DNA from 2 places in the Neobacillus sp. NPDC097160 genome. Region 2 is predicted to be linked to the other one. Evidence: riboswitches for the same ligand, from Rfam matches in the RefSeq annotation. Region 2 holds a riboswitch; the other holds the start of a gene.
The links. A riboswitch is a leader RNA that binds a small molecule or an ion and turns the genes downstream of it on or off. The one in region 2 is predicted to bind glycine.
Positions count from the first base shown of each region.

Region 1: linked by a shared signal. The riboswitch ahead of gcvT (glycine cleavage system aminomethyltransferase GcvT) and the one ahead of ACIQXV_RS00250 (amino acid permease) in region 2 are both predicted to bind glycine.

Region 1 is NZ_JBIWDU010000003.1:1,669-17,117, forward strand. It holds gene ACIQXV_RS04265 (class I SAM-dependent methyltransferase) at 1-713, shown strand, start outside; gene ACIQXV_RS04270 (DUF2626 domain-containing protein) at 747-986, opposite strand; gene ACIQXV_RS04275 (helix-turn-helix transcriptional regulator) at 1,071-1,769, opposite strand; gene comGA (competence type IV pilus ATPase ComGA) at 2,073-3,158, shown strand; gene comGB (competence type IV pilus assembly protein ComGB) at 3,145-4,176, shown strand; gene comGC (competence type IV pilus major pilin ComGC) at 4,197-4,514, shown strand; gene comGD (competence type IV pilus minor pilin ComGD) at 4,517-4,957, shown strand; gene ACIQXV_RS04300 (hypothetical protein) at 4,941-5,279, shown strand; gene comGF (competence type IV pilus minor pilin ComGF) at 5,236-5,703, shown strand; gene comGG (competence type IV pilus minor pilin ComGG) at 5,700-6,074, shown strand; gene ACIQXV_RS04315 (YqzE family protein) at 6,139-6,324, shown strand; gene ACIQXV_RS04320 (YqhG family protein) at 6,377-7,168, opposite strand; gene ACIQXV_RS04325 (DEAD/DEAH box helicase) at 7,146-8,834, opposite strand; glycine riboswitch at 9,035-9,122, shown strand; gene gcvT (glycine cleavage system aminomethyltransferase GcvT) at 9,399-10,502, shown strand; gene gcvPA (aminomethyl-transferring glycine dehydrogenase subunit GcvPA) at 10,524-11,870, shown strand; gene gcvPB (aminomethyl-transferring glycine dehydrogenase subunit GcvPB) at 11,863-13,323, shown strand; gene ACIQXV_RS04345 (rhodanese-like domain-containing protein) at 13,424-13,807, opposite strand; gene ACIQXV_RS04350 (lipoate--protein ligase family protein) at 14,003-14,839, shown strand; partial or broken gene ACIQXV_RS04355 (ribonucleotide reductase N-terminal alpha domain-containing protein) at 15,175-15,449, shown strand, end outside.
Region 2 is NZ_JBIWDU010000001.1:30,745-46,193, forward strand. It holds gene ACIQXV_RS00230 (beta-glucosidase family protein) at 1-1,093, opposite strand, end outside; gene ACIQXV_RS00235 (PadR family transcriptional regulator) at 1,719-2,045, shown strand; gene ACIQXV_RS00240 (permease prefix domain 1-containing protein) at 2,042-2,695, shown strand; gene ACIQXV_RS00245 (histidinol-phosphatase HisJ family protein) at 2,841-3,638, opposite strand; glycine riboswitch at 3,911-4,012, shown strand; gene ACIQXV_RS00250 (amino acid permease) at 4,387-5,769, shown strand; gene ACIQXV_RS00255 (LutC/YkgG family protein) at 5,965-6,684, opposite strand; gene ACIQXV_RS00260 (LutB/LldF family L-lactate oxidation iron-sulfur protein) at 6,681-8,114, opposite strand; gene ACIQXV_RS00265 ((Fe-S)-binding protein) at 8,185-8,901, opposite strand; gene ACIQXV_RS00270 (FadR/GntR family transcriptional regulator) at 9,093-9,818, opposite strand; gene ACIQXV_RS00275 (TetR/AcrR family transcriptional regulator) at 10,031-10,561, shown strand; gene ACIQXV_RS00280 (DMT family transporter) at 10,706-11,074, shown strand; gene ACIQXV_RS00285 (NAD(P)/FAD-dependent oxidoreductase) at 11,306-12,298, shown strand; gene ACIQXV_RS00290 (aromatic ring-hydroxylating oxygenase subunit alpha) at 12,437-13,564, shown strand; gene aldA (aldehyde dehydrogenase) at 13,617-15,074, shown strand; gene ACIQXV_RS00300 (APC family permease) at 15,241-15,449, shown strand, end outside.

The DNA.
Region 1 (15,449 bases), on a different contig from region 2:
ATTTTTTTGTTGTCCAAGTGGAGAGCCTAAGCGAAATAGAGCACTTTGAAGGGATGATATTTTCAAACGAACTTTTTGATGCATTACCTGTCCATGTGATTGAAAAAACAGATGGGAAACTATTAGAGGTGATGGTTGGGATTCAAAAAGACGAATTGTGCGAACTAGAAATTCCATTAACAAATCCAGAAATTTTTTCTTTTCTAGAGGAAAGTAAAATTGCTTTAAAGGAAAAGCAGCGAATTGAAATACCACTAGCAATGGATAAGATGATGCAAGAGATTTCAACAGTATTAACCAAAGGCTTGGTTGTGACAGCTGATTATGGTTATTCGAATGAGGAATGGATGGATCCCCGGAGAGCACAGGGGAGCTTGAGAGGATATTATCAACACATGATGATTCATGATGTCTTGCAGCATCCCGGGGAAATGGACATTACTACTCATATCCATTTTGATTACCTAATTCAAAAAGGTGAGCAAGTCGAGTTGCAATTATTAACAAAACTTCGACAGGATGAATTTTTATTAAAAGCAGGTATTCTAAAGGAATTAGAAGACCATTTTGATCCCAATCCATTTTCAGAGGTAAGTAAGCGGAATCGAGCGATTCGCAGCTTAATTATGCCTTCCGGGATGAGCTCATATTTTCATCTAATTGTTCAGCAAAAAGGGATGCAATTACATGGAAGCAATGTGTTCACTGAATAAAAGAAAAGCCGGAGCATAAACTCCGGCTTTTTCTCAATGTCCTCCAAGCGGCATCATAAATGTTGTCCAATATGTGAAGCCAGCGAAGAAAACTGTTAAATATGCTCCGAACACCCATAAATACATACGCTCGGAAAGTTTAAGATAGCTTAGCAGAATGAAAAATCCTGTTTGGGCTAAGAATAACATCGCTGTTTTATCCAAATCACCCAGATAAAACATAACAGTAAAAATGCCCGTCCAGAAACCACAAACTCTGAACATGCGATCCATATGTATCCCTCCTTTTACCCCATCGATACCATCATTACAATATTATAAAGTAAAAGGAGGTGTAATGTAAATAATGGTTTCGAATTAGTTTGTCACAAGTGCTTGATAAGAGCAAGTATCACAGCCGGAAATCATGTTTTCTTTCTCGATTAATTCAACCGATTCGAAAAGTGCTCCGAACATTCCCTTTAAAAATTCATGGTGCATACTGCAAACTGTTTCCGAATGTTCTTCTGCAACCTCTTTAAATGGGCAATTGAAAATTTGGAAAAAGATTTTTGTTTTATCACCATTTGCTTCAAATTCCGGGTAAAAACCTGCTAGTGTTGCGGCACTTTTTAATATTGTTAGCTTTTGCTCAAATTCTAATTCCTCACCCAGAGATCTTTTTGCCATTTCCTGCTCAATCACTTCCGTACCAAATCGCTTCCCTGTTAAGAAAAGTGCTTCTTTACCAACTTCACCAAGTGAAATCATGGTTTGAATTGCAACTTTGGATAATAGCATATAGTCGCGGTATGGGAAATGAAGCTGAATGACATCGTCGGATAAACGATATAACCGGCTTGGCCGACCGCCTTTTCCCGTTTTCTTTGTTTCTGATGCTAACATGTTAACATCCTCTAACTTTGATAAATGCAATCTTGCTACATTCGGATGAATATTAAAATTTTCTGCAACTTCTTGAACAGTTACTTCTTGATGACGTTTGGTAATGTATTGATAAATGTAGTATCGTGTTGGATCTGACAAAACGTTTGTAATTTTTAATGTTTGTTCCATCTCTGTTCACCTCTGACCCCCATAATTTATTCCATTATAATACAGCAATTACAACAAGGGAATGAAGTTAACAATGTTAACACTATATGTTTAGAAAATGTTCACAATTACCGTCTTTATATTGTAACAATATTAGAAAAATGGTGTGTTTTATTAAATAGATGTGCATGTCAATGCTGGATTATTGGAATTATTGGAAAGGGGAGGGAAGCAAAAAAAATTGTAAAAAAAATAATTATTTTTGAAAAATAAAGAAGGAAAAGAAAGAACGATGTCGAAATATATGCAAAGAAAATTAAAAAGGTGGTGTTACCTATTGTTAGCGCAATTGAAATTTTAGCTGATCGAATCATTACAGATGCAGCACGGAACCAAGCAACAGATATTCACATTATACCAAGAAAGAAAGACACACTTGTTCAAATCCGTTTAACCAACAAACTCATTCCCCGGTTATCACTTCCCAAAGATGAATGCGACAGATTAATCTCACATTTTAAATTCACAGCCAATATGGATATCGGAGAAAGAAGACGCCCGCAAAGCGGAGCCATTTTTTGTGAAGTAGACGGACAATTAATGGGACTAAGGCTTTCAACTCTTCCATCAAACAACAGAGAAAGTCTTGTCATCCGGTTATTACCCCAACAAGAACAGATCCCTTTTCACCAACTTTCGTTATTCCCAGCAATGACACGAAAACTGCTAGCCCTACTCAAACACGCACATGGACTCATCATATTTACCGGTCCGACTGGATCGGGTAAGACAACAACCCTCTACTCGCTATTGAATGAAACGGCCCACTTATTTCATCGTAATGTCATCACACTTGAAGACCCAATTGAAAAAAACTATGACTCTGTCCTGCAGGTTCAAGTGAACGAAAAAGCAGGCGTAACCTATGCGGCCGGATTAAAGGCTATTCTTCGCCACGATCCTGATATCATCATGGTTGGTGAAATTAGGGATGCAGAAACGGCCAAGATAGCCGTACGCGCAGCCTTAACAGGGCATTTAGTTTTAAGCACAATGCACACGAGAGACGCCAAGGGTGCGGTATACCGTCTCCGTGAATTTGGTGTGAATTGGTTAGAGGTAGAGCAGACATTGATTGCTGTCACCGCACAAAGACTAGTGGAACTTACATGCCCATTCTGCGAGGGGGAGTGTTCACCTATTTGTTATTCATATGGAAGATGGAAAAGAGCAAGTGTGTTTGAATTGTTATCAGGAAGAAATTTAAACTCAGCGATGAAAGCGGCCAAGGGTGAAAAAACCGAATCACATTATAGGAGACTTAAAGAAGTGATTAACAAGGGGATTGCCCTTGGATATATTCAAGAGTCGGAATATGAACGGCTGGTGTTTGATCATGAAAACCCGTAAATGGTCTGTGAATGAACAAGCGATTTTCTTGAAGAGAACCGGTGAATTACTTGCACGGGGGTATCCAATTGCAGAAGCAATTGAATCCATAGCATTACAATTACCTGCGAAACGAAAGGAGGAATTATATGGCTGTTTAGAAGAGTTAAAAAAGGGCTTACCATTTCATGATGTCTTAACCACTCTCAGGTTTAACAAAGACTTAATCGGCTATGTTTATTTTGCAGAGCAGCATGGCAGCTTTGCCGATGCATTATTAGAAGGAAGTGAACTTGCACTTTTAAAGGATAAAGATTTACAAAAACTGCTAAAATTACTTCAATATCCGATGCTGCTTATATTTATTACAGGTGTGCTATTCATTTTTATCGAAAACACATTGCTGCCAAGGTTTACGACGCTTTTTTCGTCGCTTGGCCTTGAGGCGAATTTTTTCACAAAGGTCATCTACGCCTTTGACCATTATTTCCCGTATGTTGTCGGTGCTGTGTTAGTGCTTCTCATCCTAACGGCAATTTATTATTTTCTTGTATTTCGAAAACTCTCCATCCTGCAGCAAAGGTCACAACTCGTCCGTATTCCTATTGTCGGCAGGATCCTCAAATTGCTGTTTACACACTACTTTTCCATTCAACTAAGCTTCCTATTATCCGGTGGAATTTCAGTCTCGGAAGCACTGCTTCTTTTTGAAAAAAATCAAAGACAACCGTTTTACAGCAAAATAGCTGAAGAAATTAAATATAAGCTTGTTACAGGAGAAAAATTGGAAACCATTTTAGCTGCCTTCTCATTTTTTGAAAAGGAATTTCCGATGATTGTCAAACACGGCCAAGAAAATGGAAAATTAGAGCAGGAATTGCTGTTTTTCAGTAAACACTGTGTCACCAACATGGAGGAAATGATTGAAAAAAGTTTAAAAACCATTCAGCCCCTTCTTTATTTGTTTATTGGATTTCTCGTTGTTTCCATGTATTTAGCTATTCTATTACCAATGTTCCATCTGCTTGATGGAATTTAAGAAAATGGAGGATTCTTAATATGTTAAAAAATGAAAAAGGTTTTACACTGATAGAAATGATGATCGTAATGCTTGTCATTTCAGTTTTGTTAATTGTCACGATTCCGAATGTTGCCAAACATAATTCAAATATCAATAACAAGGGATGCGAGGCATATGTCAAAATGGTACAAGCCCAAGTTCAAGCATATGTAATGGACAAGAACAAGTTTCCAACACTTGATGAGCTTAAAACAGAGGGATATTTAAAGGATGTCAAAGGTTGTCCAAACGGGAATACAGTTGAAATTGATTCTAAAGGTAACGTCACTTCTGTTGAAAAGGTAGCATCAAATTAACAATGAGCCAAAATCAAAAAGGCTTTACCTTAATTGAATCCTTATTAGTTCTCTCGATCTTTATGATTATTTCCTCGATTACAGTCTTCTATTTAAAGCCGCAGCACTCTGTAATTGAAGATGAGGCCTTTTTAACACAATTGCAGGCAGACCTGCTATATGCCCAGCAATATGCAATTTCTCACCAGTATGAAGTGACAGTTGTCTTTATGCCGGATCAATATCTTTATTTTATGAGATTGCGACCCGATCTGCCGCGATTTATCGAGAGAAAATACTCAACAAAATATACTGTCAGGGAGGGCACCATCCCTTTATCTTACAAATTCTTAAGTGACGGAAATGTCAACAAGTTTGGTACTTTTTTTATCTATACTGAAAAGAAAACTTATCGACTAACCGTTTTGATTGGGAAGGGACGGTTTTATGTTACAGAGCAATAAGGGATTTTTTTTGCTGGAACTGCTGCTCTCATTGTCTGCATTGTTAATGCTAAGCTTATATTTATTGCCCATATTAATGGAGATAAGGCACCAATCCATGAAATTGGAAATAGAGAATACGTCGCGAAAAATAATGTATGAAGAACTGCAAGCAAAATTAATCGATAGTCAAACATTCAAAAATTACACAATTATCCGGAATAAGGTAGAATACAAAATCATTTGGAATGAAACAGAATCGTTAGGTCAAAAGGAGGTGTGTGTAAACGTTGAAAAAAATGCATTCCTTCCAGAATCGAAAGTTTGTGGTGTCCTCGAATGAAAAAGCTTTTACCCTAATCGAAGTACTGATCGCTTTTTCAATCTTTGCCACTATTATTTTCTTTATGGCACCTATTTTTCAAATTATCCTGAACACGAAAGGGAATGACGCAGAACTACAAGCGATGGAGTGGGAAGTCTTTTCCAGTCAAATGAAAAAGGAGATCCGGCTGTCCACACGTGCCGTAGTAGAATCGGGCCGTTTAATCCTTACCAAAGATACAGAAACTGTTCAAATTGAAATGTATGGGTCCAACTTAAGAAGACGTGTGAACTCAACAGGGCACGAAATTATCCTCCAAAACGTATCGCAATCCACCTTTTCGATCATCAATAGTGCTGTTAAGATAACCGTTACAGACACTAGGGGAAAAGAATATGTCGTCACATGCTATTCGTTAGTGAATTGGTCTGGTGGAACATGAAAAATAATCAACAAGGATTTACCTACCCGCTAGTTTTGTGCTTACTTATCATTTTTCTGCTATTTTTCTCCATGCATATTGAACAATTGCTAACTGAAAGAAAAATGGCCCATGAAACGGCAGCAATCCTCCAACAGGAATATTATTTTCTTTCATCAGTAAAGAAAGTGGAGTTGCTGCAACAAACTGGAGGAATTCCTGCCAAGGGAACGCTCATTTATGTAAATGGAACCATGGATTACCAAGCCGAAACGCCGTCCGGATCTAACCAGAAGGTAAATTTTACGCTATGTCTAAAATCTGGCGAAATTATTACAGGACGCGGCTTTTTTGATTTAAAGTCAAAGAAAATGGTCAAATGGGTAAATTGAAATACCCGTTTGAAAAAACAAAACATGGATATACTTTTAAGTGTAAGAAAAGGCAGGTGTGTCCGTGAAAACAAATGATTATGTTAAATACATGACCCAAACCATTGTAAAATATGCTGACCAGCCGAAGGATGAACGCAAACGGCTGCGTATTGAAAGAAAGCAAAAAAAGGCTGATTTTTGGTATAGATGGTTTGGAATTCTACCCTATATCCTTTATTCTGAAGTGAAAAAGAAACGGAAAATGTGAGGAAACGATTTAGGATATTTAAAAATCCATTACACTGTAATGGATTTTTTCTTTATATTGCTTTTTCCGTCAAATAGAAGAGCCCGCCATTGATGAAGGAGATGTTTATTTTTGGTTCGTATTGTTCTTGTAGAGCCTTTTTTTCTGTCTCGTAGCTTTCATTTTCATCTTCTACGTCCTCATAAAAATGATCTAACAGCTGCAAATCCTGATCCCACCGCTTCCGTGCATCATAAGCCCATGAATGGTCTTCTTCAGAAATTATTGATTGTAAATACGTTTCGATTCTTGACATGCCGCTCTTTGGTTTTACCAATGGCGATAATGTAAAGGAATAATCGGGAATTTTGGGGGTCAGCGGTATTTGCATTAATCGGTCGTGAAAGTCCTCAACCATTTGACCATTAATTAGCTGTAAGCCGATTGATTTAAAAACATCCCGCTTACGGTCACATTGATAGGAAATCTTAACATTCATGCATAACCACGGCAGCAAGGGAGTTTGGCTGCCGAGCTTGCGATGATTCTCATAAAGGCGAATATAACTGGCGAGATTTTTTGTTGATTCAAAAATTTGATGCAGACGTGGCGAACCAAAGTGGATCGTTTCGCCCTTGATATGATCGGGGGCTAATCCCTTATTCGTGATGAAGGTAAGCCGCATTGGATTTGGAACTCCGCCAGTTTTTTCTAAATAGTGCCAGTAAAATGGCCTGTTCATCAGTTCTTTATCCAGTTCAATTGTTAACTGGACAGTTAAAAAGCCTGGTTTATTTTCAAGTATTAGGCATTCATTTGCCTTAAAATAATTCAAAAGAAAATTATGAATTTCCTGCTGCTGCATGTGAATCCCCTTCCTTCATGGATTGAGCAAATTCAATCATCGATGATAAATTCTCCATTTTTATTCTCATTTCGCCTTCAGATGCGGATTGTCCAAAAATATCAATCAAATGATCTTCAATGTTGCCAAATTCCAGTTTTGTTAAGATATCATCAAGCTCACCAATTACTTTTTCAAATAAATGGATCTTTTCATAAAGGAGCTTTAAGATATGTTCTTCCACAGTATTCTTGATGGCAAAATTGTAGATCATGACATCCTTTTCCTGTCCGAGACGATGGATTCGGCCAATTCGCTGCTCGAGCCGCATTGGATTCCATGGTAAATCAAAATTAATGATATGATTACAAAACTGCAAATTAATTCCTTCACCACCAGCTTCTGTCGCAATCAACACCTGGGCGTGCTTTTGAAACAATTCCCGCATCCAGTCCTTTTTCCCGCGTTTAAAGCCGCCGCGAAACGGTACAGAAGAAATCCCATGCTGTTTTAAAAACCATTGCAGGTACATCTGTGTGGCTCGATATTCGGTAAAAATAATGACTTTATCATTTACTTTTTGAATCAATTCAAGTGCTTTTTCTGCTTTTGAATTTTGCTGGACGGCTTCTACCTTTGAAATTAAAAACTGAATTTGCTCCTCGAAAGCACGAGTTGGATTTTCCCTTTTTTGAAGCATATTTTTCAGAGTATAAAAAACTGCTTCCCTGCTGCTGCATGCCTCCCGTTGCAGCGTCATCACCGAGAAAGCACTAGTCTGAACCCAATCACCCTCATTTTTAAGCGTGTTTATCGCCTCATAAAGCTCTTTTTCAGGAGACGTGAATTTAATCGGAATTGTTTCCACATGGCGTTTCGTCCATTCAATTCCTGTATCAGCGCGGCGGTTGCGGATCATCACCTTGTTTACTAATTCTTTTAAATGCTCATCATCATTTAAAGACCGCGCATCACGTTTGTATTTCTCATAAAATGAAGTCTCACTGCCTAAATGCCCGGGTTTTAGCAGAGAAACTAGATTAAAGATTTCTTCGATTCGGTTTTGAATCGGTGTGGCTGTCAATAGTAAGCAAAATTTCTTTTTAAGATTCTGGACAAATTCGTAGTTTTTCGTTTTGTTATTTTTTAATTTATGTGCTTCATCAATGATGATGAGATCATAGTCTTGTTTATAGATAATATCTCGATGTGGGTTTCGTTTGGCTGTATCAATCGATGAAACGACAACATCACACTGTTCCCATACATAACTTTTCCTTTGGGTAATCGCAGGGATAAAAAATTTGCTATTCAGTTCAATCGCCCATTGGGTGACCAAGGAAGCAGGGACAAGAATCAAGACCTTTTTCACTAATCCGCGAATCATGTATTCTTTTAAAATTAATCCAGCCTCAATGGTCTTCCCAAGTCCAACTTCGTCCGCTAGGATGGCTTTTCCATTCATGTTTTCAATTACTTGTTTTGCTGTTTCGAGCTGGTGGGGAAGGGGGGTTAAATTAGGCAAATGATCTGTGGCTTGCAAGCCCTCGAATTCCGGTATCACCAAATGTTTTTCAACCCCGATTGCCAGCTTAAATAGCTCCCAATTCCCCCATGGACCATCGTTGTCAATTCTATGTAAAAAATCATCCTGCCAAGAGGAATCAAATTCAATTTCGACCGACATCATTTCAGCTCCTTTTCATATATTCATCTATCCTCAGTCACCAGATTTATGCGCTTACAGTTTTCTAATAAAGTTATTGCTCAATGTGTTGTTTTAATGGTAGGATGATAATAGCTTTGAAAGTTTTTAAATATTTTAATAAGGTAAATTACTTTATAAGTATAATTAGTATGACCAAATTGGAAAATATTATAATGCGAATGACAACAAGGGGAGAGACTACCGTTGTAGCGCCGAAGGAGCAAGCAGAAATGTGAATCTCTCAGGCAAAAGAACTCTTGTTTGACGCAGCTCTGGAGAGCGCTGCCCAATATAGGCAGCCACCAAAGGGGAAAACCATTTTTTGGTAAACTTTCAGGTGCAAGGACAGAGACCTTCTTTTATCCAAAGGGGGGCTTCTGTCCTTTTTTATGGTCTTTTTAGAATGATCATCCATCTGTTTGTTTTTCTAGAAGGAAGTATGGATAATAATTTTGCATGATTTTGGTAATGGGTTCAATCTCTTTTAAAGAGTCATTTATAACAAATAATGAACAAGTAAAAGATTGAAGGGGGACTTTATTGATGACTGGATTAAAACGTACTCCGCTTTTCGATGTGTATAAAGAAAATGGGGGGAAAACCATCGATTTTGGCGGATGGGAGCTGCCTGTCCAATTCTCAAGCATAAAGGAAGAACATGAAGCAGTCCGCAATCGTGCAGGCTTGTTTGATGTATCCCATATGGGTGAAGTCGAAGTCAAAGGATCTGACAGCTTAAGCTACTTGCAAAAAATGATGACAAATGACATTTCAAAAGTAAAAAATGGCGGTGCCCAGTATACAGCTATGTGCTTCGATAACGGCGGTACAGTCGATGATTTACTCGTCTATAAAATCGAAGACGACCATTATCTTTTGGTTGTAAATGCATCCAACATTGAAAAGGATTATAAATGGCTTGAAGAGCATGTAGAAGGTGATGTCACAATTGAAAACCTTTCAGAAAAAACAGCTCAGCTGGCTATTCAAGGGCCGCTTGCTGAAAAAGTCCTGCAAAAGCTTGTGACTGGAACAAATTTAAGTGATATTGGCTTTTTCAAATTCCAACAAAAAGTAAACGTAAATGGCAAAACGGCACTTGTATCTAGAACTGGTTATACCGGTGAAGATGGTTTTGAGGTGTATTGTGACGCAAAAGATGTTGTCGAATTATGGAGAGCCATTTTAAAAGCCGGTGAAGAGGAAGGTGTGCTTCCATGTGGATTGGGGGCGCGTGACACACTCCGATTTGAAGCGAATTTAGCCCTTTATGGCCAAGAGCTTTCACCAGAAATTTCACCGCTGGAAGCAGGTATTGGCTTTGCAGTGAAATTAAATAAAGAAGGCGATTTTATTGGCAAAACTGCTTTAAAACAGCAAAAAGAAAGTGGCTTATCAAGAAAATTAGTTGGGATTGAAATGATTGACCGTGGAATCCCTCGTCATGGATACCCTGTTTATATCGGTGAGGAGCTAATCGGCGAAGTAACTACCGGTACGCAATCACCTACTTTAAAGAAAAATATTGGCCTTGCCCTTATTAAGACGGAATTTACCGGGCTTGAATCTGAGGTTGAAGTTGAAATTCGTGGAAAACGTTTAAAAGCTGCAGTAGTTCCAACACCTTTTTATAAAAGAGAAAAGTAAAACATGAAGGGAGTTAGGTTTATGAAACATCGCTATTTACCTATGACTGAACAAGATAAGAAGGCTATGCTTGAAACGATTGGTGTTTCTTCAATTGATGAACTGTTTAGCGATATCCCTGAAAAAGTAAGGTTTAAGGGTGAGTACAACATTAAAGCGGCTAAGTCCGAGACTGCGCTAATGAAAGAGCTTTTTATGTTAGCAGACCAAAATGCTGACCTTAAACGAAATGTATCATTCCTGGGCGCTGGTGTTTATGATCATTACATGCCTGTTATTGTTGATCATGTAATCTCTCGTTCTGAATTTTATACTGCCTATACACCATACCAGCCGGAAATTTCTCAAGGCGAGTTGCAAGCAATTTTTGAATTCCAAACAATGATTTGCGAATTAACTGGAATGGATGTGGCGAACTCCTCGATGTATGACGGTGGAACGGCTCTTGCAGAGGCAGCAATGCTTAGTGCCGGTCATACGAAACGGAAAACAATCGTTGTTTCAACTGCGGTTCATCCTGAGTATCGTGATGTCCTTAAAACATATGCAAAAGGTCAAAATCTTGAAGTAGTAGAAGTACCTGTAAAAGATGGTGTAACAGATATTGAAGCGTTAACGGAATTAGTACATGATGATGTTGCAGCAGTAATCGTCCAATACCCAAATTTCTTTGGCAGAATCGAGCCGTTAAAAGAGGTTGAGGAAATCATTCATGCTAATAAAGGGATGTTTGTAGTTAGCAGCTATCCGCTATCCCTTGGTGTTTTGACACCTCCAGGAAAATTTGGTGCTGATATTGTTATCGGTGATGCACAGCCGTTCGGAATTCCAACTGCCTTTGGCGGCCCACACTGTGGATATTTTGCCGTAACGAACAAATTAATGCGGAAGGTACCAGGACGTCTTGTAGGGCAAACAGTAGATGATCAAGGACGTCGTGGATTTGTATTAACACTTCAAGCACGTGAACAGCATATCCGTCGTGAAAAAGCGACATCAAATATTTGTTCAAACCAAGCGCTCAATGCCCTTGCAGCATCTGTCGCGATGACAGCTCTTGGTAAAAAGGGTGTCCGTGAAATGGCTGCAGCCAATTTACAGAAGGCACATTATGCAAAAACTGCTTTTAAAGAAGCTGGATTTGAAGTCGCTAATGATGGCTATTCCTTCAATGAATTCGTTGTAAAATTAAACAAACCGGTTAAAGAAATAAATCAAAAACTGTTACAAAAAGGAATCATCGGGGGCTATGATTTAGGTCGTGACTATTCAGAGCTGTCTAACCATATGCTGATTGCCGTAACAGAACAGAGGACGAAGGAAGAAATCGATACTTTAGTGAAAGAATTGGGGGATCTGCATGCATAATCAAGACCAAGCGCTCATTTTTGAAGCTAGTACACCCGGACGAATCGGATACAGTCTTCCAGAAATGGATGTACCGGAATTAGATATCAGCACTCTTCTTCCAGCGGGGTTCCTTCGGATAGAAGAGCCTGAACTTCCTGAGGTTTCAGAGCTTGATATCATGCGCCACTATACGGCTCTTTCAAAAAGGAACCACGGCCTGGACTCAGGATTTTATCCATTAGGTTCATGTACGATGAAATACAATCCGAAAATTAATGAAAATGTTGCCCGCTTTAATGGATTTGCCCATGTGCACCCACTTCAGGACGAGAGCTCTGTCCAAGGTGCACTAGGCCTGTTATATGACTTGCAGCAGCATTTGATTGAAATTACCGGAATGGACGAAGTGACATTACAGTCAGCAGCAGGTGCACATGGGGAATGGACTGGATTAATGTTGATCCGTGCCTACCATGAAGCAAATGGAGATCTAAACCGTACAAAGGTAATTGTTCCTGATTCAGCACATGGTACAAACCCTGCATCTGCCACAATCGCAGGTTTTGAAACGGTAACAGTTAAATCAACGGATAAGGGTCTTGTTGATCTTGAGGATTTACGTAGGGTTGTTGGGGAAGATACGGCTGCCTTAATGCTAACCAATCCAAATACGCTTGGACTATTTGAAGAACATATCCTTGAGATCGCTGAAATTGTTCACGATGCCGGAGGAAAAGTTTATTATGACGGGGCAAACCTAAATGCTGTCCTTTCAAAAGCCAGACCTGGCGACATGGGATTTGACGTTGTGCACTTAAATCTTCATAAAACCTTTACTGGTCCACATGGTGGCGGCGGCCCTGGTTCTGGTCCTGTCGGTGTAAAGTCAGACCTTATACCATACTTGCCAAAACCAATTATTTCGAAGCGTGGCGAGGAGTTTGTACTTGATTATGATCGTCCACAATCCATTGGCCGTGTGAAGCCGTTCTACGGGAACTTCGGCATAAACGTTCGCGCTTATACGTACATTCGTTCCATGGGTCCTGATGGTTTAAAAGCAGTAACGGAGTATGCGGTATTAAATGCCAACTACATGATGAGAAGATTGGCTGAACATTATGATTTACCATTTGATAAACATTGTAAGCATGAGTTTGTCCTAAGCGGCAAACGTCAGAAAAAATTAGGTGTCCGCACATTAGATATTGCGAAACGCCTGCTTGATTTTGGCTACCATCCACCAACCATTTACTTCCCGTTAAATGTGGAAGAGTGTATCATGATTGAGCCGACAGAAACAGAATCAAAAGAAACGCTTGATTCCTTCGTCGATATCATGATCCAAATTGCCAAAGAGGCTGAGGAAAATCCTGAGGTTGTCCAGGAAGCACCACATACAACTGTAGTTGGCCGCTTGGATGAAACTATGGCAGCACGTAAACCAGTTTTAAAATACCAAAGAGCTTGATATGGGAAGAAAGGTCAGATTCGAAAAATGAATCTGATCTTTCTTTAGTTTGGAAACAAAAAAAGCTCCGGGAACATCCCCGGAACCTTTAGAGTCATCATTATTTTTTCGTCTTTACTTTACCAGACCACTTTTTGAACCCGCCTTGAAGCTGGGTAAGGTCCTTATAACCTCTTTTGTGTAAAAATTGGGCGGCACGTGCACTGCGCATCCCGCTTTGGCAATATAGGTAAACTGGCATGTCCTGTCGAATTTCCTTAATGCGCATTTTCATTTGTGACATTGGGATATTACGTGCTCCCAGAATATGACCGCCATCGAACTCATTCGCTTCACGAACATCTATAAGTTGTGCCTTTCTGTATCCCGAACGGAATTCTTCTTCAGTTACCGTTTTAACAATCCTCTTCTGATAGAAATAGGTAAAAACGGAGTAAATAATAACTGCTGCGAGAATAATTAATAAAACATAAAGTGAACTCAACTTCTTTTTGCTCCTTTCAAGCTTTCCTGCACTAGTTTTTATTATATAAGTCATTCCGATAAAGATAAAGATGAATAGTAAAAAATCTTTTCATTTTTGTCTAATAACATTATATCAGAAACAGCTTATTTTGAAATCATATCAGATTTTGGTAGACTTAAACTCGAGACAATTTTATAAAAATGAGGTTTTCGAATGAAAAAAGAAGTTTGGCGTTTTATTGACTCTGGAAATTGTTCACCATCCTTTAATATGGCATTAGATGAAGCATTACTAGATTGGCATAGCGAGGGAAAAATCCCTCCCGTCATCCGTTTCTATGGCTGGAATCCTCCAACCTTGTCTGTAGGGTATTTTCAAAAGGTTGAAAAGGAAATTGACATGGAGGCCGTGAAAGCGCACGAGCTGGGGTTTGTCAGGAGACCTACAGGGGGGCGCGGTGTTCTCCATGAGCATGAGCTTACATATAGTGTCATCGTTTCGGAAAATCACCCAAAAATGCCAAAATCTGTTACCGAGGCCTATCGTGTTATTTCAGAAGGAATCTTAAAAGGCTTCCATCATTTAGGACTTGAAGCTTATTTTGCCGTGCCAAAGACAGCTGAGGAACGGGATGCATTGAAAAATCCCCGCTCCGCTGTATGCTTTGATGCACCGAGCTGGTATGAGCTGGTTGTAGAGGGAAGAAAGGTAGCGGGCAGTGCGCAAACAAGACAGAAAGGTGTTATTCTACAGCACGGTTCGATTCTATTGGATTTAGATGAGGACAAGTTGTTTAGCTTGTTTAAATATTCAAATGAACGTGTTAAGGATCGGATGAAGAAAGCATTTAAGGATAAAGCGGTTGCCATCAATGCTATAAGCCCAAGGAGGATTACCCTCGATGAGGCGAAAGAGGCTTTTTATAAAGGGTTTGCTGAAGGACTAAATATAGATCTTGAACCATATCAGCTAACAGAAGAAGAAACCGCATACGTTCAAAAAATAGCTAAAGAGCGCTATGAAAGTGAAGAATGGAATTTTAAAAGGTAAAGTGGAGCGGCTGCAATGCCGCTTTTTTCTTTTTATTGGTTATTCCTTAAAAAAAAGAGGCAAGCCTCGAAATTTGTTGAATTTTCCTGTTTTAGGGCGAAAAACAAATAATAGCTTTTGTTTTCTCCCAAATCTAGTTTATTTTAAGTTTGACAAAATAAATGTTATTTGCTCATCATACAATATGTAGTGGTGTCGAAAATATTTTTGGTACTATATATTGATTTTTTATGTTTATCTATGTTAACGTTATGTTTATTAAGACAACTAGATATAGCATAAACTTACTAGAATCATACACAATAGAGAGATTTAATATTGAAGGAGTTGTTCTCATGTCTGTAGTTTTTAGACAAAAAATGAATATTGATTTTGAAAGGTTGAATGAGGATATCCGCCTGTTCCCCCAAGTGCACCCGGTTACCCCAGATATGAAAATAACTCACAAGGGTGTTTCACGTTTGGTCATGCTAGACCGATACACCTTCAAAGACACAGCAAAAATAACCCTCACAAATGGCGACTTTGTTGTTTTAACGATTAAGGAAGATCCGAAATTTCCAGCACGAGGATTAGGAACCATCATGGAAATTGATTGGGAAAATAAAAA
Region 2 (15,449 bases):
CAGCATCGATCGTCCCCCGTACAATCGGACGGTCGAAAATTCCATATTTGAACATTTGGACATATCGGCGACTGAGAGCTTGGTTAACGGTATCCATCGTTAAGCTGCCATCCGCAAGTGCGGCATTAATGTTGGCATTGTTGAAGAATCGGGCACTCTGCATTTCAAAATCCAATCCGGCGTTAAGCGCTGGGGCAGTCGAATGGGTAGCACCAAAGTCAGATTGAACGTACCCTTTGAATCCCCACTGATCGCGCAAAACGGTATTCAACAGATACTCGTTCTCACAGGCATAGGTTCCGCTTACCCGGTTGTAGGAACACATAATGGAACCAACGTTGCCATCCTTTACTGACATTTCAAATGGGAGCAGGTAAAGCTCGTGAAGAACTTTCTCATCGACATTAACGTTCACTGACATGCGGTTTTGCTCTTGATCATTGAGTGCGTAATGCTTTGACATGGCAATAATATCATTATCTTGGATACCCTGAATTTCTTTAGAAGATAAAACACCAGCAAGATAAGGGTCTTCACCCATGTATTCGAAATTGCGGCCATTCTCGCCTAAGCGTGCAAGATTCATGCCTGGTGCTTCGAGTTCGTGCAGCCCAAGCGTACGGGCCTCACCACCCATTAGGTCACCGAAAGCGTAGGCAAGACTGGGGTCAAAACTGGCTGCCAGTCCAATTGCAACAGGTAATGCAGTCGCCTTATCCTGCGGGCTGCAGTCACCGCCGCCTAGACCTACAGGACCATTGGTAATTCTAAACGTTGGGATCCCGAGTTCAGGGATTCCAGGAACGTGCCTGCCTGGGCTTCCGCATTCAGGCAGCTCCGGGATTGCTCCACTTTTCCCCGCAAGCTGTTGGATTTTCTGGTCAAGCGTCATTGCATTGATAAGTAGTCCGGTACGTTTTTCAGGCGAAAGCGACGTATCCATCCAAGGCAGCTGGGATGAAACAGCGGCCTGTTCAGCGTTCACCTGTGTTGGCTGTGCAGAAAATGCCCCGCCTGCAATAGCTGCGACAGCTACACTCGATACAAATGAAGACCACACAAGTTTCTTGAATTTTTTTCCTACTTTTAACACCTTACCAACCTCCCCAAATTGGAATAAAGATTTTACTTTTTACCCACTCTTCACCTCCGTACTAGTTTTCATGAAAGCGCTATCTAAAAGATGTCAATCTCATTATAATGAACCATCTCAAGATTACATTTGTGATATTTTTATAATTTTTTGTAAAAAATCTATCTGACTATTGAAAAAATTAAAAATGATTATTTGGTAATAGGAAATATTTCTTATTCTTAAATGGTTAAAAGAGGACAATCCATTTGGTTTAAATGAGGAAATCAAAATAATCATCTTTAATTGTATGGATAGTGGAAAAGAAGATGAAGTTCCAGAATACGTGGTTGAAGAGTTTCATTTTGACGACATGTTTTCAACCGCTTATTACATATTTTGTGACGCTTACGACATAAATCGGAACACTTATGACCTTTTTTCAAAACTTACGACATTTTGCTGGATATTAATTGGGAATCACCTAACTTGAATGGCTCTAAGTCGTACTTTCCTCCACTTACGACATAACTTTGTCCACTTACTACCGTCCCCGTCGAACTTCGCGGAACTCTTCTGCTAAACAGCATTGTATAACAAGGTACATTGTTATACAATGTTATTAGCAATATTTGGAGGAGATTTTATGGATAGGGAATTGCTGAAAGGGAGCATTGAGATTCTCTTGCTGTCTTTGTTAGTCGAGAGTGACTGTTATGGTTATGAAATGACCAAGAAGTTGCGCATTTTAAGCGAGGATGCCTACCACATGAATGAGGGTACTTTATATCCGGCCTTAAAACGGTTAGAAAATAAGGAATGTGTGACATCCTACTGGAGCCAGCAGCCTGATGGAACTAGACGGAAATATTATTCTATTACCGAAACGGGGCATAAACTGCTTTCGGAAAAGCTCAAGAACTGGAAGCAAATCAATGCGTTAATTGATCGAACGTTAGGAGGATTAGCATGAATGAACTGGAGCGATATCTACAACAGATCTTAGCTGACTTGCCTCAGGAAGAGAGGGAGGAAATGCACGAGGAGTTATATGCCCATCTTGTCGAGCATATGAACGACTTAATGATTAAGGGGTATTCTGAAGAAGAGGCTGTGCACCAGGTAATCCAATCCTTCGGAAATGAGCAAAGCTTAAATCAGGAACTGAAGAGGGCTATGTTTCCTTGGTTGAAGATTGTCCGTTTTGTCTGGAGCGTCATCTTTGTCACCGCGTTTTTATGCCTTGTCTCGTATTCTGCGATGGAATTTTATCATCCGGAATTTTCTAATACTATCCCGGCTGAAAGTGTGGTAGGAGGATTTTTTATCGTCGTGTTTATGGCTGGGGCAGCCGAAGCGATATATGAGGCGATTAACCAGCAGTTCAATACGAAGTGGCTTCGCAACCCGTGGCTGTTCTTTTTTGTACCATCTTTGCTCGTTGGAGCGATCCAGTCTCAATCATTGATAAACCACCCGGACCAATATCCGGATGGTCTATGGCTTGATTTGTTCGCTATCCCGATCGGGGCGTTTGCTTATCTAATTGCAAGACAGATTTTTACCTTGCTGTTCTGGAACAAGAATCAAACAAAGAACAAGCGAAGGACGTTGATTCGCTGAAAAATTCCGGTGCCTGATCAGGCACCGGATTGTGTCGGAGGACTATGGGACGGTTCCTATGGTCTCCACTACCCTCATTAAAAAGCCATGAGAACCGTCCCCGTGGTCCTCCCTCCAGGGCGCTTGCGCTTTTCCTTCCAGGCTGTCAATCACCAAACATTTTTATTGCTATTGGTTTCCTTTGTTCAAACTTATAAATATAGGTAAATCCACATTCCCTCGCTATGTTATAGGCCTCTATCAGATTGGCTCCAACGGTTTCGGCTTTGTGCGAGTCTGATCCGATGGTTAAAATCTCTCCGCCCAACTCCTTGTATAGTTGAATAATATTCATGGATGGCAGTGTCTGTTTCAAGCCAGATCTGAGACCTGAAGTATTGATTTCAATCCCAATATTCCGTTCGATGGCCTTTTTTAAAATTTGGTGTATAATTTCCTGATAGTCTTCAAATTGATAGATTCCATACTCTTTATAGCCATAGCGCTTCATTAAATCTAAATGGGCGATCACATCTATGTCGGCTGCTGACACCATTTTATACAATTCTTCAAAATAAAGCTGGTAGGCTTGTTGATTATGTTCTTTGAGTACAATTCGGAGCTTTTGGTTGTTTATATTATGGACGGAGCCTAAAATGAAATCTAGATTTAGGTGTTTAAGAGTTTGGTCATATTTATCCGTTAAAAGATGGGGCTCACAAAGTTCTATCCCGGCTTTTACTGTTAATTGGCCGCGAAATTTCTCCTGACAATACCGAAGCTCACTAAAATATTTATTAAAATCCATGTGACCATAGGTTGGTGCAAGCGGATTAACCGAGAAATGCTCAGTAAAGCAAATCTCTTTAATATTATTTTCTATTGCTTTCAAACATACTTCTTCCATCATGGCAGTGGAGTCAAATGAATTGTTTGTATGATGATGATAGTCCATTAAGTACACAATATTTCCTCCTAAGAGATTCTGATACTATCTATCTTTCATTAAAATTAGGTGTTTGGCAACTATGAAGGTTCTTATGAAGACCATGGGAAGCCCATGGGGACGGTTCTTGTGGCCCACACAGACCTCAATAAAAGCCATGAGAACCGTCCCTGTGGTTCTCAAGAAGGAATTTTCGGAATTTTCCCGATAATAAATTGACAATGGAATTATTATGTGAGAATATCGATTTATGAATCCGCTTTCAATGATTGACATGTGAATAGTTACGGATGATTGTATTGGGAGAGAGTGACTAGTATCGCCGCCGAAGGAGCAAATTCCATAAAATCCTTGGAATAAATCTCTCAGGTAAAAGGAACCAATACATGACGTAGCTCTGGAGAGTGCATATTTCGTTATATGCCACCAAAGGGGACCTGCAATTTTTGTGGGAGAAACTTTCAGGTAAAAGGACAGAGAGGGTAGAAACATACCCTTCTTCTGTTCTTTTTTTGTTTGTGAAATCCTGCCATTAACCGATCAGCGAAATGGAACATTTTCTGTGAAAAGGAGGAAATAAAAAAACTACTCATTGTAGGAAACCATTTCTTTAGATTTTTCTACTTAGGCTGATAAGTTTGACAAAGAAGATTAAGTTTAATCGCACTAAATTCTAAAGTGGTTTGACAGAATTTATATCAAACTTTTAATTTGTAATGGTTAGAACAATGTCACAAATCCTAAAAAGGAAAAGAGGGGTAAACACATGCAGGAACAAAAATTAGCAAGAGGCCTAAAAAACAGGCACGTACAATTAATTGCCATTGGCGGGGCAATCGGGACTGGATTATTCCTTGGGGCAGGAAAATCAATCCATCTAGCGGGGCCATCCATTTTATTTGCTTATCTGATTACAGGTATCATTTGTTTTTTAATTATGCGCTCACTAGGAGAACTGCTTTTAAGTAATTTAAACTATCATTCTTTTGTTGACTTCGTACAAGACTATTTTGGTAATATGGCAGCCTTTATCACCGGATGGACCTATTGGTTTTGCTGGATTACGATTGCAATGGCGGACTTGACAGCAGTTGGAATTTATACGCAGTTTTGGTTTCCGAGTGTACCACAGTGGATGCCTGGATTAATAGCAGTTGTTATATTGTTGATGATGAACCTTGCAACCGTAAAACTTTTTGGCGAAATGGAATTTTGGTTTGCATTGATTAAAGTTATTGCGATTGTATCTTTAATTGTGATCGGCATCTTTATGATTATTAAGGGTTTTTCCACAAATTCAGGACCATCCAGTTTCACGAATTTATGGAGCCACGATGGGATGTTCCCGAATGGCATGAATGGATTTATCCTCGCATTCCAAATGGTCGTGTTTGCGTTTGTGGGAATTGAACTTGTCGGCCTCACTGCCGGGGAAACAGAAGACCCGGAAAAGGTTATTCCTAAAGCAATCAATAATATCCCGATTCGGGTTCTCATTTTCTACATCGGCGCACTTATTGTGATTATGAGCATTTATCCGTGGAACGCTATTAAACCGGCGGAAAGCCCATTTGTCCAAGTATTTGTCGCAGTTGGTATAGCGGCCGCGGCCGGTATTGTCAATTTTGTCGTCCTAACATCAGCAGCATCGGCATGTAACAGTGCGATCTTTAGTACAAGCCGGATGGTATACTCACTTGCAAAAAATCAAAGTGCACCTACATCATTTGCAAAACTCACTACACGTAAAGTACCTTCAAATGCTTTGTTCTTCTCAACAGTTGTTATACTTATTGGCGTTGCTTTGAACTACGTCATGCCGGAAGGAGTATTTACTCTGATCACGAGCGTTTCTACCGTTTGTTTTATCTTTATTTGGGGAATTACTGTCGCAGCCCATTTAAAATATCGAAAAACAAGACCGGAATTAGCTAAAGTGAACAAGTTTAAAATGCCGCTTTATCCATTTGCCAATTATTTGATCCTTGCTTTCCTTGCTTTCGTTCTTGTCGTGCTGACCCTTGCGGAAGATACTCGTGTTGCCTTGTTCGTTACACCTGTCTGGTTTATTTTGCTAATTGCCATTTATAAGGTACGGATGATGAAAGCCATTCAGGGAGATCAAGTGAATCAGGAAAAGATTAGCTGAAAATTAAGCGGCAACTCAACATCCATCCTTATAAAAAAATTAAAAAGAAAGCTATTAATAAAAACAGCGTGGAGGCCCTTCATTGATTGGGACCTTTACGCTTTTTATTTGCAGGCTTTTGGTTGTTTATATTATGGACGGAACCTAGAATGAAATCTAGATTTAGTTGTTTAAGTGTTTGGTCATATTTATCCGTTATAAATCGTTAACTACAATATAGGTTGCTTTTACGGGGCCATGTACGCCGACGACGAGATTTAGCTCAATATCAGCTGAGTTGCTTGGCCCGGTGATAAAGTTGATGCAGGAGGCCACGTGTCCTGTTTTTTGATAGACTTCGCGCATTTTCACTGCGGCCTGGGTCATTCTTGGAACGAGCGTGCTTTTTGGAATCAGCATAATGGATGCTTTCGGTAAAAAGCTGACGGTTCTTCCCTTATCTTTATCGCTAAAAAGGACGACTGTACCGGATTCGGCAAGCGTTATTTCGCTAATCGTGATGCCGACATTGGCGTTTTCTGCTTTATTAATATTCTCTTCCCCTAAGGTGTGGTCCCATTCAAACACATCGATCTGTTGGGACGGCCACTCTTTTTTCATTACGGAATCGAGCCCCCACTCAGAGAACCTTTCGTCCTTCCATGTGACAACCGGACCACCACCGCAGTTAGCGACCACATCATTAACCACAGCAGGAAGACCCTGCAAATCAGTTGTAAAAATGTCCGTATGGATTTTTTGGCAATGTTCCTCTAATACAGCTAAAAGCTCATCCTGTGTTGCATCCTTATATACCTCGTGCTGCGGCTGGTATTTCCAGTTTGGTTTTTGAATCTTCGAAGAAATTCGCGGCCGGCCTAGACGGCTGGCAATTTGATTTAAAAGTTTATCCCGATTTTGGATGGTGCCGTTCATGATTCTTTGTCTCCTTTTTCGCGATTAGTAAACCAATCTCTAAATCTCTCTTTATTTGGAGCCGGGAATTCTCGAATATCCGTCCATGCCTTAAGCGGCCCCGGCCCTTTGGAGATTTTGCCTCCTGACGTAAAGGGGTTCATGGCAGCAGGTGCGATTTTTGAACCAATCTTGTAAAGTGTCGGTGATGCGGCACCAAGCCCAAAGGCCTTCATTAATAATTTTTCTGAAACGGGTGCTTTTCCTTCTTTTTCAACAATGACTTCACGGTGTTTATGAAGCAGATTGTGTAACGGAATTTTCACTGGACATACTTCGGTACACGCACCGCAAAGGGTAGAGGCATATGGAAGCTCCTTGTATTCATCATATCCTCCAAGTAATGGCGAAAGAACGGCGCCGATTGGTCCTGGATAGATGGATCCGTAAGAGTGGCCGCCAATATGACGGTAGACAGGACAAACATTGATGCATGCCCCGCAGCGGATACATTGCAGAATCGATTGGAACTCGCTGCCGAGAATGTCTGATCGGCCATTATCGACAATGACAAGATGAAATTCTTCCGGGCCATCGGCATCCAATTCTTCGCGAGGACCAGTTAAAACCGTAATATAGCTCGTTAGCTTCTGCCCGACCGCACTGCGGGTTAACATACTTACGAGAACTTCCATTTCTTCGAAGGTAGGAACGATTCTTTCCATGCCCATGACAGTGATTTGGGTTTTTGGCAAAGCGGTAACCAAATCAGCATTCCCTTCGTTCGTCACTAAACTAAAGGAACCCGTTTCGGCAACGGCAAAGTTACAACCAGTAATCCCAATATCGGCTTTGAGAAATTTCTCTCGAAGGGTGACCCGGGCTTGGGAGGCAAGTTCTTCCGGTTTTGATGTGTTTGTATAGCCAAGTTTGTTCGCAAATACATCGCGGATTTGCTCTTTGTTTTTATGAAGCGCCGGTACCACAATATGTGATGGCGGGTCATGCTCATCGAGCTGGAGAATATATTCGCCAAGGTCAGTTTCGACCACCTCACAGCCTTCTTCTTCCAGCATCCCATTTAAACTGATTTCCTCGGTCACCATTGATTTTGCCTTCACGACTTTTTTGGCCTCTTTTTGCCGGATAATGCCTCTAATATATTCATTGGCATCTTCCTTCGTTTGCGCAAAAAAGACATGACCGCCAAGCTTGGCTATGTTGTCACTTAACTGCTCCAAATAATAATCGAGGTGCTCAAGCACGTGCTGGCGGATTTCCTCGCCATGATTGCGCCAGTCTTCCCAATTATCTAATTCGTCGGTTGTGACAATTTTTCGTTTAACCCCCATACCGTCTTGGGCCCCGGCGATAGCCCCACGCATAAATTGATCATGAATGCCCCGGTCGACACGATCCTTAAACTGTTCCGTGCTAATCTTCATTGCCATATGAATTTCCCCCCATCTATAAAAATATGAAACTCGAATTTCGCTTTTCCAATGATAGTAGAACTGCCTTTTAGCGGCTATTTAACACTTCTGCAATATGCAATACTTTAACCGGTTTTCCTAATCGCTCGATTCGCCCGCCAATATTCATTAAGCAAGCGCCATCTGCCCCAATAAGGTAATCGGCGCCGGTTTCTTCAACATGACATACCTTTTCATCGACCATTTGTTCAGATATTTGAGCATTTTTGACGGAGAAGGTGCCGCCAAAGCCGCAGCATTGTTCTTTACCCGGTAATTCTGTGAACTTTAAGCCCTTTACATTTTTTAATAGAATCATTGGTGGTTCTTTAACCCCCAATAATCGTGTCATGTGGCAGGAGGTATGATACGTTGCCGTTCCTTCAAACGTGGCACCGACATCTTCCATTTTTAAAACCTCCACAATAAATTGTGTCAGTTCATAGGTTTTTTTCGCTAATTGTTTTGCTTTTGGTTCCCAAACAGGATCCCCGGCGAAAATATGCGGGTACTCATGGAACATGAATGCACAAGAGCCGGACGGTGAAACTACGTATTCCGCATCACGAAACGTTTCCATCATTCGTTTCATTGCCTCTTTTGTTTCCTTGATATAGCCGCTGTTATAAGCAGGCTGGCCACAGCATACTTGAGATTCCGGGAATTCCACCTCACACCCAAGTCTTTCAAGCAGTTCAACTGTCGCTTTACCGACATTGCTCTGGAATAAATCGACGATACAAGTAGCAAAAAGTGATACTTTCATTTTTTTCTCCTCTCTAAAATGGTCAACTGGTCATCTGACGACCTAACGATATTGTTATTTTCTATCTTACAATAAAAGCAGTAGGTTTAGGAAGGGCTTTCATAGAAAAGTATGGTCTACGTGTCTAAAAAAAGAGTTCCTAAAAGTAAAGGAACCCTTGTTTTATCTATATTTTTCTGCATTAAAAATTATTAAAGCGCTCTTGTATATTCGTAATATTTTTCCAAAATCGTACCGACATTATCAAGGTGATGAAGCATCTTTTTCCTTGCGGCTTCTTCATCCTGGTTCTTAATCGCTTCATAAATCGCCAAATGCTCTTTATATAACTGCTCGATTGTTGTTTGTTTAGAAAACAGCCAAACCTTGCGCGTTTCACGCATCGTTTCGACCATGAGTTCTGACACATGATTCATTAAGTTCATCAATAGCTGATTCTGTGCGGCTTCAGCAAGGGCTAAATGAAATTCTAAATCAGCTTTTTCACCCAGATCTTCATCCTCTTTTGCATCAAGCATTGTTTCTAGAGCAGCCTCCATCAAGGAAAGATGCTGGTCCGTTCTTCTTTTTGCAGCTGCCGCTGCAGTTCCGCTTTCAATAATCTTCCTTACCTCTAATAATTGGGTGATGTCCTCCTTATTCATTAAAATGGCTGTTGATAATGGAAACGTAATTTGGTCTTTTTCAAATTCCTTTACATAGGTTCCCTCACCTTGCTTCATTTCAATGAGTCCCATCGCCCGTAATGAAGTTAACGCCTCACGAATAGCGGAACGGCCAACCTGAAAGTTCTCAGCGAGTTGCGTTACGGAGTCAAGTTTATCGCCCGGTTGCAGCTGACCTGACCGAATCATTTCATAAATGGCATCGGTAACTTCCTCATAAATCTTTTTTGGTTTAATCTTTTTATAATTCATTGTTTTGGCTCCTTAAAACAATTCATCGACCATGATGCATTTCAATTATATCAAATGAATGTGAATATCCTTCATTTTCACCTTATGTTTTGGTTGAAAGGTCTATGAGCTGCTTTTGTATTCCATGGTTAAATCATCCAATACAGTTAATTAACTTCAAAATATTGTCTAGATACCGTCCGGATGGTATACTTATTGAAGGAGGGATAAATTTGAAAAAGAGGGCTTTAAATGAAGAACTATTGGATGCTGCATCACGCGTTATTAATACAAAAGGCTTTTCTCATTTTTCATTAGCAAATGTTGCAGAAGAGGCAGGAGTTAGCAAAGGCGGACTTCTCCATCACTTCCCTAGTAAGAGGGCGCTAATTGAAGGGGGAATTACGTCTGTCCTTGAAAAGTACACAACGAGTTTAGAACAAAAATCTGCTTTAGATTCAAATCCGGGTCATACGCTTAGAGCTTACATAGATGTATCGCTTAAAGATCCCGAACAAATGGAAGCAGGATTATTAGCTGCCATTGCTACTGACCCCGAACTGCTTAAGCCTGTACAGGATCATTATCTTGTATGGCAAAAACGAGTGGAGGAAGATGGATTAGATCCTGTATTGGCAACTATTATAAGACTTGCTATCGATGGATTATGGTTCTGTGATATGTTTGGATTTGCACCGCTTGAAAATGACTTTCGGGAAAAGGTGCTGGAGGAATTATATTCTTTAACAAGGCAGGATGGTTGATTCTACATCACGTTTTGACAAAAAACTGCATTCTTCTCTATAAATTCCTTTATGATGGCTTTGAAAGGACAATAAAAACCATTGTAAGGGTTTTTTTGTTTAAAGTTAATTAATTATTTCGATTATTTCAGGGGAGTGATCAAAATGGGATGGATTTATCTTATTTTAGGTATTATTGCAGAGGTATTAGGCTCAACATCGATGAAAATATCGGAAGGATTTACAAAGTTAATTCCGTCTATCATGATTTTTGTTTTTTATGGGCTAAGTCTGATCCTCGTTACCTTATCACTCAAAAGTATTGAAGTGGGTGTAGCTTATGCCATATGGGCGGGATTAGGGGTTGCGATTATTACCTTTATCTCCATCTTTTTGTTTCAGGAATCGTTCAACCTTATGAAAGCCATCTCCATTTTATTGATTATTGCGGGTGTCATAGGACTAAATCTTAGCGGAGAGAAAAGTAAGCCGGAAACACAACTACATCAAGTGAAGATGGAAAAGGAAGCATAAATATGCCCTTAAAGCCGGTATTTGCAGACATTCAAATACCGTTTTTTAATGTTCATGCAGGAGAAATGAAATATTGTTATTGCAAAAAAAAGGAGGTGCTGTTATTATTTGTTTAAACCGTCTGGACGGTCTTGGTGTAAGTAGATAACATTTTATATCTACTTTTCAAGAAGCCTGTTTTTTTTACACAACGAATTCAGAATATTGAAAAATGGTAAAAAGGGGGAAATTATGGTAGGTGATCAAAAAATTTATGACATTACCATCATTGGCGGCGGGCCAGTAGGGCTTTTTACAGCCTTTTATGGTGGTATGCGGCAATGCAGTGTCAAGATTATTGAAAGTATGCCTAAATTAGGAGGACAACTAGCGGCCTTATATCCAGAAAAGTATATTTATGATATTGCGGGCTTTCCGAAAATTCAGGCACAAGAATTAGTGGATAGACTGAAAGAACAAGTTTCTCATTTTGATCCAACTGTGTGTTTGGAGGAAAAGGTAATCGATGTTTTTAAAGATAAGGATGAACTTTTTCATATCACAACAGATACCTCCCTTCATTTATCCAAAACCATCATTATTACGGCTGGAGCAGGCGCTTTTAAACCGCGAAAGCTTACAGTCGAAAATGCAGAGAGATTTGAAGGTAGGAATTTACACTATTTTGTAAACGGTATGGAACGATTTGCTAATAAAACCATTCTTATAGCAGGCGGGGGAGATTCTGCTTTAGATTGGGCGCTTATGTTAGAATCCATTGCAAAAAAAGTCACACTCATTCATCGCAGAGATACGTTTCGTGCACATGAACATAGTATCGATTTATTAATGCAATCGAAGATAGAAGTAAAAACTTCCACTGAGATTTCTAGTTTGGAAGGGAAAGACACTATTGAAAAGGTTCGAATCTTAAATAATAAAACAAATGAAGCGGAAACGATTGAAGTTGATGACCTCATTATTAATTTTGGCTTTGGTTCTTCAATTGGATCTATTAAGGAATGGGGATTAGCACTAGAGAAAGGGAATATTATTGTCAACTCTAAAGGAGAGACAAACATTGCAGGAATTTATGCTGCTGGAGATATAGTTACGTACCCGGGGAAGGTTAAGTTAATTACTGCAGGGTTTGGTGAAGGGCCAACGGCTGTAAATAATGCAAAAGCTTATATTGATCCGCAATCAAAATTGCAACCTGTTCATAGTTCTAATATGAAATTTTAATCCTACTGGCTCTCATGGTTTAAAAATCTGAGTATTATCTTTATTAACACTATTGAAAAAGTGTTTACCTAATGGTATGATTCTTTTACATACCGTCCAGACTGTCTTTTTGAAATCAAAGTTAAGGGGGAAAATAAAATGTTAAAAACAAGTGCACCTTTTCCACATCGTTTCCATGCTGATCCTGAACAATCCTATGCGTTAACGGGGCCTTATTACACAAGTCCTGAAATTTTTGAAATGGAGAAGGAGGCTATATTCTATAAAAATTGGCTTTTTGTTTGTCATAAAGAAAAGTTAGTAGAACCGGGCTCCTACGTTACTTTTTCCGTAATTGATCAAGAGATCTTTATTACTAGAACAAAAGAAAACGAATTAAAAGCTTTTTATAATGTGTGTCCACATCGTGGTCATCAATTAGTAGAAGGGGAAGGTAAAAAATCTATCATTACGTGCCCTTATCACTCTTGGACATTCCGTCTGGACGGTCAACTAAATAAGGCGAGAGGCCAAGATAAAGTAAAGAATTTTGATGCTAGTGAGCATTGTTTAACACAAGTTAAAGTAGAAGAATATGCAAGCTTAATTTTTATTAATATGGATATGAATGCAAAGCCGGCAAATATTGTTTATGACGGTTTGGAAGAAGATCTTCACCGCTATGTTCCTGACCTAGGTAAATTAACGTTTGCCCATCGGATCAAATTTGAGGTGAAAGCAAACTGGAAAGTTGTTGTTGATAATTTCTTGGAGTGTAACCATTGTAGTACGACTCATCCAGCGTTGTGCGATTTGATTGATTTAAAGAATTATAAATCGCATATTTACGAAAATTATTCTTCACACATTGCGCCTATGGGAAATCCGAATAGTAGGGCTGCATACAAGATTGACCCAAATGGCGGAAATCAAAACTTTTATGCTTACTGGTTATGGCCCATGACCATGTTTAATGCAAATCCAGGTGAAACGGCTTTTCAAATATTTCATATCGTTCCTACAGGTCCTGACACAACGACTGAGTACTTTGATTTCTATTTCCTTGATAAAGAACCTACTGAAGAGGGCTGGGCAGGGATTAATTATATGGAAAAAACGCTTAATCCGGAAGATATTGAAATCTGTGAAAGGGTTCAAAAGGGTCTTAAATCAAAAGGATATGCCGGTGGAAGGTTAATAGTCGATGAGGATCGGACAGGTGATTTTAGTGAGCATGCTGTCCACCATTTCCAAAGTTTAGTACTCAAATCTTTGAATGTGCTTTAATTCTTGGATTTTAAAAAAAAAACATTTTATTAGAATGAGAGAGGATGTTTATATGCAAATCGCTACAAAAAAATATCAAATGTTCATTAATGGGGAATTTGTTGAATCTACTTCAAATGAAACTTCGCAAGTGATTAATCCGGCAACGGAAGAGGTAATTTCCGAGGTTCCAAAAGGCACAATTGCCGATGTCCGCCAGGCGGTTGATGCGGCTGCAAAGGCTCAGAAAGAATGGGCGAAGCTTCCGGCGATTGAACGGGCAACGTATTTAAGAGCGATTTCTAAGGGGATTCGTGAAAACGCTGACAATTTAGCGCGCATCATATCTGAGGAAATGGGAAAAACGAAAGCGCTTGCTGAGGTGGAAGTGAACTTTACGGCAGACTATATTGATTATACGGCCGAATGGGCTAGACGTTATGAAGGAGAAATAGTCCAAAGCGACCGTCCAAACGAAAATATTTTCGTCTTTAAACAACCGATTGGGGTTGTTGCGGGTATCCTTCCTTGGAACTTTCCGTTCTTCCTGATTGCCCGTAAAGCAGCACCTGCTTTACTGACTGGTAATACGATTGTCCTTAAACCAAGTGCCGAATCGCCTAATAACGCGCTTGAATTTGCTAAAATTGTTGAAAAAGCAGGCTTGCCAAAGGGAGTCATTAATATCGTTACCGGAAGCGGTAGTGTGCTTGGAAATGAACTTGCCTCAAATTCAAAAGTTGGTTTGGTCAGCTTGACAGGCAGTTATCATGCCGGTGCGGCAGTCATGCGCGCAGCTGCTGAAAACATCACAAAAGTATCACTAGAGCTAGGCGGAAAAGCACCAGCGATTGTAATGGCGGATGCGGACCTCGATCTTGCCGTAAAATCTATTGTTGCTTCTCGTGTGATTAATTCCGGACAGGTCTGCAACTGTGCCGAGCGAGTTTATGTCCATGAGGATATAGCAGATGAGTTTTATGAAAAAATTGCCGAAGCCATGAAACAAATGAAATTTGGTAATCCATTAGTTCATTCAGATATCGATATGGGACCTCTAGTCAATAAGAGCTCTTTAGAAGCAGTGGAGGATCATGTAAAAGATGCCATTGCTGCAGGAGCAAAGTTGTTAACGGGCGGCAAGCGTTCGGGAGAAGTGGGATATTATTTTGAGCCAACCGTTCTGATTAACGCAACGAATGAGATGAGGATTATGCAGGAAGAAATTTTTGGTCCGGTTTTACCAATCGCCACCTTTAAGGATCTGGATGAAGCCATAGACCTTGCAAATGATTGTGAATTTGGGTTAACCTCTTCCATTTACACTCAAAACCTGGACGTTGCGATGCGAGCAAGTAATGAATTGCAATTTGGAGAAACCTATATTAATAGAGAGAATTTTGAGGCGATTCAAGGATTCCATGCAGGATGGAAGAAATCTGGAATCGGTGGTGCGGATGGAAAACATGGTTTAGAGGAGTATTTACAAACTCATGTTGTGTACCTGCAATATAACCTAGAGAAAAAGTAGCATATTTGAAATTTTTATATACGGGGTTCTGTAAATCTGTTGATTTACACGATACATACTTTACAGCACAAGATTTGCGGTCCCCCTTTTTTTTGTCGAAACATAGCGCGTCTTTGGTGATTTGCCAGCTAAATGAGTCGTATTTAATAAAGGGAGATGGTAGAGCTTGAAAGGGGAAACGGAGAATAGGGAATTAAAAAGAACGTTGGGTTTTTTTAGTGTTTTTGTACTTGGTTTATCACTTATGGTTCCAACTACAGTTTTTATTGTTTTCGGGCTTGCTTCAGACGCTACGAATGGACATGTTCCCCTTGTTTATATAATTGCTACGGTTGCCATGTTATTTACAGTTTTAAGTTATGCCAACATGGTAAG